DNA from 3 places in the Actinacidiphila glaucinigra genome. Region 3 is predicted to be linked to each of the others. Evidence: riboswitches for the same ligand, from Rfam matches in the RefSeq annotation. Region 3 holds a riboswitch; each other region holds the start of a gene.
The links. Region 3 has a riboswitch for S-adenosylmethionine ahead of OIE69_RS28565 (aminotransferase class V-fold PLP-dependent enzyme). Riboswitches for the same ligand answer to the same signal wherever they lie in the genome.

Region 1 (3,265 bases), 1.3 Mb from region 3:
GGTCTGCAGGCCCTCGGAGAAGCGGACGTCGTCGTCGTTCACGTAGACGTTCACGAAGCGGCGCAGCTTGCCCGTGTCGTCCAGGACCCGCGCGGAGATGCCCGGGTGGTTCTGCTCCAGCGAGTCGATGACGTCGGCCAGGGTGCCGCCCTCGGCCGGGACCTCGGCCCGGCCGCCGGTGTAGGTGCGGAGGATGGTCGGGATGCGGACGGTAGCGCTCATGATGCGGGGTTCACCTTCAGTCTGGGTCAGCCGGTGCGATGGGTCAGCCGGCCAGGCCGGCGGCGCGGAACGCGTCGAGGCTCGGGCGGATGGTGGCCGTGGGGCGTGAGGTCGGGGCGACGGCGTCCAGCGTCTTGAGCCCGTCGCCGGTGTTGAGCACGACGGTCTCGCCGGCCGGGTCGAGCTGCCCGGACTCGATGAGCTTGCGCAGCACGCCGACCGTCACACCGCCGGCCGTCTCGGCGAAGATGCCCTCGGTCCGGGCGAGCAGCTTGATCGCGTCCACCACCTGCTCGTCGGTGACGTCCTCTACGGCGCCGCCCGTGCGCCGGGCGATGTCCAGCACGTACGGGCCGTCGGCCGGGTTGCCGATGGCGAGCGACTTGGCGATCGTGTTCGGCTTCTGCGGGCGCACCACGTCGTGGCCGGCCTTGAAGGCGGTGGAGACCGGGGAGCAGCCCTCGGCCTGGGCGCCGTAGATCCGGTAGGGCTTCTCCTCCACCAGGCCGAGCTCGATCAGCTCCCGCAGACCCTTGTCGATCTTCGTCAGCTGCGAGCCCGAGGCGATCGGGATGACGATGTTGTCCGGCAGGCGCCAGCCCAGCTGCTCGCAGATCTCGTACGCGAGCGTCTTGGAGCCCTCGCCGTAGTAGGGGCGCAGGTTGACGTTGACGAAGCCCCAGCCCTCGCCGATCGGGTCGCCGATCAGCTCGCTGCAGAAGCGGTTGACGTCGTCGTAGGTGCCCTCGATGCCGACCAGCTCGCCGCCGTAGACCGCGGCCATGACGACCTTGCCCTCCTCCAGGTCGTGCGGGATGAACACGCAGGAGCGGAAGCCGGCCCGGGCGGCCGCGGCGCCCACGGCGCCGGCCAGGTTGCCGGTGGAGGAGCAGGACAGCGTGGTGAGGCCGAAGGTGCGGGCGGCCTCCAGGGCGATGGCGACGACCCGGTCCTTGAAGGAGTGGGTCGGGTTGCCGGAGTCGTCCTTGATGTGCAGGCCGCCGGTGACGCCCAGTTCGCGGGCGAGGTTGTCGGCCTTGACCAGCTTGGTGAAGCCCGGGTTGAGGTTGGGCTTGGAGGCCACGTCCGCGGGGACGGGCAGCAGCGGCGCGTAGCGCCAGATGTTGTTCGGCCCGGACTCGATCCGCTTGCGGAGGGTCTCGGGGTCGCCGCTCGGAAGGTCGTACGCCACTTCGAGCGGCCCGAAACAGGCCTCGCAGGCGAAAAGGGGCTCCAGCGGGAAGCGCTCGCCGCACTCGCGGCAGGAGAGCGCGGACGCGGGGCCGAAGGCGGAATCGGTGGACGCGGATGCAACGGTCTGCGCAGCCATGTCAGGCGAGGCCCTTTCTCCTCATCTTCCTCACGGCGCATCTCGCCGTGAGACGGAATTGGCACCTTCCCCACCTGGACCTCGCGGTCGGCGGGAGGGTTGCCGGGGCTTCAACGGGCCGTTCCCTCTGCCCCTCTGGATGAGCGGTATGGCGCCGGGCGTACTGCCCGGGCATTTGTCGGACGGGGCGCGATCACCGTGGACATACGATGGTCGTGCCTCGTGTTCAAGACTGTAACCGACGACCTCGAACCTGGTCATGGGCCGTCCGTCCTGCGAGACGGGCAGAAACGGAGCAACCCGGTGCTCGACGAGGTGGCCGGCTGGCTGCAACGGCGGTCCTGGACCGCCGACCGCAGGCCGCTGCCGCAACTGCTCGCCGCCAAGCGCGCCGCGGGCGCGCGCGGCACGGTCAGCGTCGTGCTGCCCGCCCTCGACGAGGAGGCCACGGTCGGGGAGATCGTCGGGACGATCCGCCGCGAGCTGATGAGCGAGGCGGTGCCGCTGGTCGACGAACTCGTCGTGCTGGACTCCGGGTCGACCGACCGGACCGCCGAGGTCGCGGCGGCCGCGGGCGCGGTCGTCGTCCACCGGGACGAGGTGCTCCCGCGGCTGCCCGCGCTGCCCGGCAAGGGCGAGGTGCTGTGGCGCTCGCTGCTCGTGACCCGCGGGGAGATCGTCTGCTTCGTCGACTCCGACCTGCGGGAGTTCGACGCGCGGTTCGTGTCGGGGATCGTCGGGCCGCTGCTCACGGACCCGGACCTGCGGCTGGTCAAGGCGATGTACGACCGGCCGCTGGAGACCGGCGGCACGGTCGTCCCGGCCGGCGGCGGCCGGGTGACGGAGCTGGTCGCGCGGCCGCTGCTCAACCTGCACTGGCCGCAGCTGGCGGGGTTCGTCCAGCCTCTCGGCGGGGAGTACGCGGCGCGGCGCTCGCTGCTGGAGCGGCTGCCGTTCCCCGTGGGGTACGGGGTGGAGCTCGGGCTGCTGGTGGACGCGCTCAACACGGTCGGGCTCGACGCCCTGGCCCAGGTCGACGTCGGCGTCCGGCACCACCGGCACCAGGACGGCCAGGCCCTGGGCCGCATGGCGGCGGCGATCTACCGGACGGCGCAGATCCGCCTGGCGCGGGGCCATCTCGTGCGGCCCTTCCTCACGCAGTTCGACCGCGCCCCGGGCGGCGGTTTCGAGCCGCACGTCCACGAGGTCGCGACGGAGGAGCGCCCCCCGATGCGCACGATCCCCGAGTACGCACGCCGCCGCGCGGTGGCGTGACCCCGGGGCGGTATCTGCGCCGGACCGCGACGGGGCGCGGCCGGAAACCCCCGGCTGGGCTAGCTCGTACGTTTGCGATCAGGGATGCGTGGCTAGGCTGGCCGCATGGTCGCATCGCATGCCGCGCGCGTTCTGGTCGCGTCCAACCGCGGCCCCGTGTCGTACAGCCTCCGCGAGGACGGCACGCTCGCCCCCCGCCGCGGCGGGGGCGGACTCGTGTCGGGCCTGAGCGCCATCGGGCCGGACGCGGACGCCGTCTGGGTCTGCGCGGCCCTGGGCGACGGGGACCGGGCCGCCGTACTGCGCGGTGCCGGGGGCGCGGGCCGGCTGCCCACCGCCGACACCGGCGGCCAGCACGTACGGATGCTGGACATCCCGGCGGACACCTTCGCGTCGGCCTACAACGGCATCGCCAACTCGGTCCTGTGGTTCGTCCAC
Region 2 (3,265 bases), 2.5 Mb from region 3:
GAGCCCCAGACCGAACACGACGCCCGGGTTCGCCCGGCGCTGCAGCGTCACCTGACCGCCCTTCAGCGTCGCCTCGTCCGCCCTGCCGACGCTGCCGATCGCGTCCACCTGGCCGGACCGCAGACTGCCGGCCCGCACCCCCGCCTCGGGCACCACCTTGAACACCAGCCGGTCCAGGTACGCCTCGCCCTTCTTGCGCCAGCGCGGGGAACCCCATGCGTACCCCGTGCGCTTGGCCAGGGTGATCGACTGGTTCTGCACGTAGCGCTCCAGCACGAAGGGCCCGGAGCCGACCACGCCCTGGCTGCAACGGCGCTGCGGGGTCCTCTTCACGCTCGCCGACGACTCGATGCCCAGCGAGTGCGTCGACGTGGCCTGGAGGAACTGCGCGTTCGGCTTCTTGAACCTCACCCGGACCGTGAGCGTGTCGACCGCGCTCGTGCTCTCGACACCGCTCAGGTATCCCTGGGCGAGGATGGCGAGGGCGCCGAGCTTCGGGACGGCGTCGAAGTTGTCCTTGACCACCTGCGCGGTCAGCGGTGATCCGTCGCTGAAGGTGACGCCCGGTCTGAGGTGGAAGGTGAACGTCGTCGCGTCCGGGCTGACCTCCCAGCTCTCGGCCAGCCACGGCACGATCCTCCCGGTCTCCGGGTCCTGGTCGGTCAGGGAGTCCACGACCTGGCGCAGCGAGTAGATGGTGTCGTTGCTGCCGACCTGCTGCGGATCGACGCACCCCGCGTCGGAACCCACGGCGAAGGTCAGGGTGCCACCGGGCCGGGCCCGGCCGGTACCGGCGCCGGGATCGCCGCCGCTCGGCCCGCAGGCGGTCAGCAGGATGCCGGCGGTCAGAAGGGCGGGCAGAGCCGTCCACCGGGTGGATCGGGAACGCTGATGAGCTGTCACGGAGGGTTCTCCTACTCGTGTCACCGCACACCGGGCCACGCGAGCCGTGGCCGTGCACGGACGTGCCGCCCCGCCGGGCACGACGCCGCGACGGATCAGCGCTGGTCTGAAGGCCTTGGGGAAGGGAGGGGTCCGGTGGCGCGGGACGACGCACCGGACACACCTGCCGGGAGGTACGGAAGGCAGTGGCCGTGGCCGGCGGGGGAGGTCAGCCGGCCGGGCGGATCCGGATCAGCCCGGACACAGGCAGCCGGTGAAACGCTGCAGATCGATGTGGCGGCGGCGGGAGAGGCCGCAGAACAGCGTCGCCGCCGCGAGGGAGGCACTCAGGTCGCTGTTGTGGCGCATGCCGGTCCTCCCCTTCTTCGGGCCCCGCCCACGGGCCACGCGCTTGCGGAATCGCGGGTGATTCCGCCGGGCTTTCACCTGGAGCCTGGAGCCTGGAGCCTGGAACACCCCACCGCGCCGGACGGTTGCCGGTCAGGCGGCCGGTGCGTGACGCTGACGCTCGATGATCCCGTGGCCCGGTCAGCCCGCCGCGCGGTGGGCGGACACGGTACGGCGGGCGAGCGGTTCTCGCAGGCCGAGGTGGGAGCGGAGCGTCGAACCGGTGTACCCGGTGCGGTAGACGCCGCGTTCCTGCAGTTCCGGAACGAGCAGGTCGACGATGTCGTCGAGACCGTCCGGGATCAGGTAGGGCGTGACGTTGAAGCCGTCGATAGCCCCGTGCCGTACGAAGTGGGCGAACTTGTCAGCGAGGCCGGAGGGCGTGCCGACATGGCCGCGCTGGGGGCCGAGCGCGATGACGGTCTCGCGCAGCGACCAGCCGTGTGCCTCCGCCTTGGCACGCCACTCGGCGACCACGACGCGGGGATCGGTCACGCGCCGGGCACCGAAGGAGCCGTCGTTCTCGCCGACCACCGGGTCCTCTTTCGGTAACGGCCCGTCGGCGTCACGCTCCGACAGGTCGATGCCCCACAGCAGCCCGGCGATTCCCAGCGCCGTGGCGCGTGTGACCTGCTGCGACCGTATCCAGTGCTTCTTCTCCCGCGCCTCCTCCTCCGTGGCGCCGATGATGATCTCCGTGCCGGGCAGGATGCGCAGGTCGTCCTCGGGTCGCCCGGCCGCGCGCAGCCGCCGCCGGATGTCCGCGGCGAAGGCCAGCGCGTCGTCGAAGTCGGTGCCGTGCGCCGAGAAGATGACGTCGGCGTTGCGGGCGGCGAAGTCGCGACCCTCACCGGAGTCCCCCGCCTGGAAGACGACGGGGTGCCCCTGGGGGCTGCGCGGCAGGGTCGGAGTGAGGTCGACGTCGAACTGCGCCCCTTGGTGGCGTACGCGGCCCACGGCGCCCGGCACCGCCCAGGCGGGCGCGGACGCGGAGCCCGCGACGGCACCGTCCTCCCAGCCGTCCCACAGGGCGCGGGCCACGGTGAGGAACTCCTCGGCGCGCCGGTAACGGTCGCCGTGGTCGAGGTAGCCGCCGCGGCGGAAGTTCGCGCCGGTCCAGGCGTTGTCCGTGGTCACCACGTTCCACCCGGCGCGGCCTTCGGAGAGCAGGTCGAGCCCGGACAGGCGGCGGGCCAGGTCTGCGGGCTCGTTGAAGGTGGAGTTGGAGGTGCTGACCAGGCCGATACGGCGGGTGACGGCGGCCAGCGCGGCGAGCTGGGTGATCGCGTCCGGCCGTCCGGCCACGTCGAGGTCGTGGATGCGGCCGTCGACCTCGCGAAGCCGGAGCCCCTCGCCGAGGAAGAAGGCGTCGAACAGGCCCCGCTCGGCGGTCCGGGCGACCCGGCGGAACGAAGCGGGATCGATCTGGGAGCCGCTCTCCGGTGCGGACCAGACGGTCCAGTGGTTGACGCCCTGGAAGAACACCCCCAGATGCAACTGCGCGTGGGGCCGGGGGACGTCGAGAGGATCGGTGCGGGTCATCGGGCGTCCTCCTGGGCGGCCGCGGCGGCGAAACGGTTGGCGGGGCGCGCGAGACCCAGAGCCGAGCGCAGCGACGTGCCGGGCAGCGGGCGGGCGACGAGTCGCCGCTCGGCGAGGGCGGGCAGGACGAGCCGGGAGAGCACGGAGAGGTCCTCGTCCAGCACCAGCGGATGCAGACGCACGCCGTCGACGGCACCGCGCAGGTCGTGCAGCAACGCGACCAGTCGCTCAGCGGATCCGACGTGCCGCAGCCGGCCCCGGTCCGTCCACGGCGCGTGCCGCTCCAGGTCCGCGACGCGCTCGGCACCACTGGCCGCCGGGGTGTCGAGCGCGACCTCGACCTCCGCGAAGACGCGAGGTGTGCCCGCGGCAGCGGCGGCCGCCGTGACCGCCCTGACGTCCCGGCCGGCGACCAGGGCGACGTCGAGTTGGG
Region 3 (3,265 bases):
CCGGCGAGATCCAGCAGACGGGTCCCGGGGTGGCCTACCTCGCCCACATCACCGGCTTCGTCTGCGGCTTCCTGTGCACGTGGGTGTGCTGTCGCGCAACGCCTAAGCTTGAGCCCGCAGCCAGGGCGAGCCAAGGAGACCCACAGCCGTGATCACCGCGATCGTGCTCATCAAGACCAGCGTCGACCGTATCCCCGAGATCGCGGAGTCCATCGCCGCGCTCGACAGCGTCAGCGAGGTCTATTCCGTGACGGGGACGTACGACCTGGTCGCCATGGTGCGGGTGGCCCGGCACGACGAGCTCGCGGACGTCATCCCGGGCCGGATCAGCAAGATCCCCGGCGTCGAGGCCACCGACACCCACGTGGCGTTCCGCACCTACTCCCAGCACGACCTGGAGACGGCCTTCGCCATCGGCCTGGACGCCTGACCGGTCCGCCCGGCACGGCGCACCGGGGCCGGGCCGCTCAGGCCTGGTCCCGGTCCGGCACGCAGCGGCCGTCCTCGGTCCGGTAACGCCACTTGGCCCCGTCCGACACCAGCTCCCGCACCGCGTCGACGAAGCGTTCCACGTGCTCGTCCGGGGTGCCCGCGCCGAAGGAGACCCGGATGGCGTTGAGCGCGGGGGCGCCCCCGACCGAAGGCTCCGGAAGCTCGCCCGGGGCGGCCTCGGGGGCACCGCACTCGCCCGGCTCCTGGTCGGCGGCGCCGAGCAGGGTGCGCAGCAGCGGGTGTGCGCAGAAGAGGCCGTCGCGGACGCCGATCCCGTACTCCGCGGAGAGCGCCGCCGCGAAGTGGGAGCTGTTCCAGCCCTCGACGACGAAGGAGACGACACCGACCCGGGGGGCGTCGTCGCCGAACAGCGAGAGCACCCTGACCTCGGGCACCTCGGCCAGTCCGGCCCGCACGCGGGCCACCAGCGCCTGCTCCCGCTCGACCAGCAGGTCGAACCCGGCCTCCGTCAGCGCGCGGCAGGCCGAGGCGATCGCGTAGGCGCCGATCACGTTGGGCGAGCCGGCCTCGTGCCGGGCGGCCGTGGTGTGCCAGTCGACGTCCACCCCGCCGTCCGCACTCCGGGCCACCCGCCGGGAGGCGCCGCCTCCGGCCAGGTAGGGCTCGGCCGCGCACAGCCAGTCGGCGCGGCCGGCGAGCACGCCGGAGCCGAAGGGCGCGTACAGCTTGTGCCCGGAGAAGGCCACCCAGTCCACGTCGAGTTCCGCGATGTCCACCGGGTGGTGCGGGGCGAGCTGCGCCGCGTCCAGCACGATCCGGGCGCCATGGGCGTGGGCCGCCGCGGCCAGCTCCCGCACCGGCCAGAGCTCACCGGTCACATTGGACGCCCCGGTCACGCAGACCAGCGCCGGTCCGTCCGTCGCCCGGGCGGCCAGTGCCCGCTCCAGCGTCGCCACGGCCTCCGCCGGGGTGCGGGGGGCACCGAGGTAGGTCACGTCGGCCTCCCGCCACGGCAGCAGGGACGCGTGGTGCTCGGTCTCGAAGACGAAGACGCTCGTGCCGGCCGGTACGGCGGCGGCCAGCAGGTTCAGCGAGTCGGTGGTCGAACGGGTGAAGATCACCTGGTCGCCGGGGCGACAGCCGAGGAACTCCGCGACCGTGGCGCGGCTCTGCTCGAACAGGTCGGTCGACAGCTGCGAGAGGTAGCCGGCCCCCCGGTGCACGCTGCCGTAGTACGGCGCGTAGGCCGCCACGTCGTCCCAGACCCGCTGCAGCGCGGGCGCGCTGGCCGCGTAGTCGAGGGCGGCGTAGCCCACCTCGCCCCCGGTCACGAGCGGCACGAGGACCTCGCGTCCCAGGACGGGCAGCGGAGCGCGGACGGACGAGGGCAGGGCAGGGCGCAGCGACATGGCGAAGTCTCCTGGGAGCAGGCGTGGGTGAAGGAACGTCAGTGATGACGGAACAGCCCTCGGCACGACGGGCGGACGCCCGGGGAGGGTGGGGAGGCGGCTGGGGGCCGGGAAAGGCCCTAGCGCATTCGCTTGCTCATGGAGGAACTCCTCTGACCGCGCTTGCCGCAGACCTCGCTGCCTGCGGCCTGGTCATCACCCGGGGCACCCCGCCACGGAAGGAGGGTTGCCGGACAGCGGGCCGGGGCCGTTTCGCTGTCACTCGTGACCTGCGCAGCATCATGCCACACGGGCACCTCGCCGCAAGCCGCGGTCCGCATCCCGGACGGCCCGCCCGGGAGCGGCCGGCACGGGGTCGGACGGCACGGGGTCGGACGGCACGGGGTCGGACGGAACAGCGGCGGACAGCACGGAGGGCCGGGGCAACGGCCCCGGCCCTCCGTGGTGGTTCTCGTGGTCAGGCCTGCGTGGCCGCGGCCCACCGCTCGAGCGTCCGTGCGGCCGCCCCGGAGTCGACCGACTCGGCCGCCCGCGCGATCCCGGCCGCGATCCGGTCGGTCAGCCGGCCACCCGCACCCTCCAGCGCCACCAGCGCGGCCGCCGAGTTGAGCAGCACCGCGTCACGGACCGGGCCGGTCTCGCCGGCCAGCAGCCGGCGGGCGACGTCGGCGTTGTATGCGGCGTCCGCGCCCCGCAGCGCCTCGATCGGCACCAGTTCGATGCCGACGTCGCGCGGGTCGAAGGACTCCTGCTCGACCTTCCCGTCCCGCACCACCCACACCTGGGAGGTGGCCGTGACGGTGAGCTCGTCCAGCCCGTCGTCGCCCCGGAACACCAGCGCGGAGGAGCCGCGGCGGGCCAGCACACCCGCGATCAGACCGGCCATCCGGGTGTCGAAGCACCCCACGGCGGAGGCGCCCACCCGGGCCGGGTTGGTCAGCGGGCCGAGGATGTTGAAGGAGGTCGGGATGCCCAGGTCGCGGCGGGCCGGGGCGGCGAACCGCATCGCGGGGTGGAACTTCGCGGCGAAGCAGAAGGTGATCCCGGTTTCCTCGGCTACCTCCGCCACCCGGCCGGCGGGCAGGTCGAGGTTGATGCCGAGCTTCTCCAGGACGTCGGAGGCACCGCTGGCGCTGCTGGCCGCGCGGTTGCCGTGCTTGACGACCTTCGCGCCCGTGCCGGCGATGACGATGGCGGACATCGTGGAGATGTTCACGGTCCTGGCACGGTCGCCGCCGGTGCCGACGATGTCCACGGCGGGGCCCGGGATGTGCAGCGGCTCCGCGTGCGCGTACATCGACTCGACGAGGCCGGTGACCTCCTCGACGGTCTCCCCCTTGGCCCGCAGGGCGACCATGAAGCCGGCGACCTGGGCGTCCGAGGCCTCGCCGCTCATGATCCGG

Region 1: another riboswitch for S-adenosylmethionine. It lies ahead of thrC (threonine synthase); the one in region 3 lies ahead of OIE69_RS28565 (aminotransferase class V-fold PLP-dependent enzyme).
Region 2: another riboswitch for S-adenosylmethionine. It lies ahead of OIE69_RS39985 (putative leader peptide); the one in region 3 lies ahead of OIE69_RS28565 (aminotransferase class V-fold PLP-dependent enzyme).

The regions. Positions count from the first base shown of each region.
Region 1 covers NZ_CP109144.1:5,031,393-5,034,657, reverse strand. The annotation lists gene OIE69_RS22605 (ubiquitin-like small modifier protein 1) at 1-222, opposite strand, end outside; gene thrC (threonine synthase) at 266-1,552, opposite strand; SAM riboswitch class I at 1,571-1,698, opposite strand; gene OIE69_RS22595 (glucosyl-3-phosphoglycerate synthase) at 1,856-2,827, shown strand; gene OIE69_RS22590 (alpha,alpha-trehalose-phosphate synthase (UDP-forming)) at 2,933-3,265, shown strand, end outside.
Region 2 covers NZ_CP109144.1:8,806,696-8,809,960, forward strand. The annotation lists gene OIE69_RS39980 (ABC transporter substrate-binding protein) at 1-903, opposite strand, end outside; gene OIE69_RS39985 (putative leader peptide) at 1,135-1,251, opposite strand; SAM riboswitch class IV at 1,286-1,421, opposite strand; gene OIE69_RS39990 (NtaA/DmoA family FMN-dependent monooxygenase) at 1,432-2,832, opposite strand; gene OIE69_RS39995 (LLM class flavin-dependent oxidoreductase) at 2,829-3,265, opposite strand, start outside.
Region 3 covers NZ_CP109144.1:6,351,579-6,354,843, reverse strand. The annotation lists gene OIE69_RS28575 (rhomboid family intramembrane serine protease) at 1-152, shown strand, start outside; gene OIE69_RS28570 (Lrp/AsnC family transcriptional regulator) at 149-430, shown strand; gene OIE69_RS28565 (aminotransferase class V-fold PLP-dependent enzyme) at 468-1,862, opposite strand; SAM riboswitch class IV at 2,016-2,132, opposite strand; gene trpD (anthranilate phosphoribosyltransferase) at 2,320-3,265, opposite strand, start outside.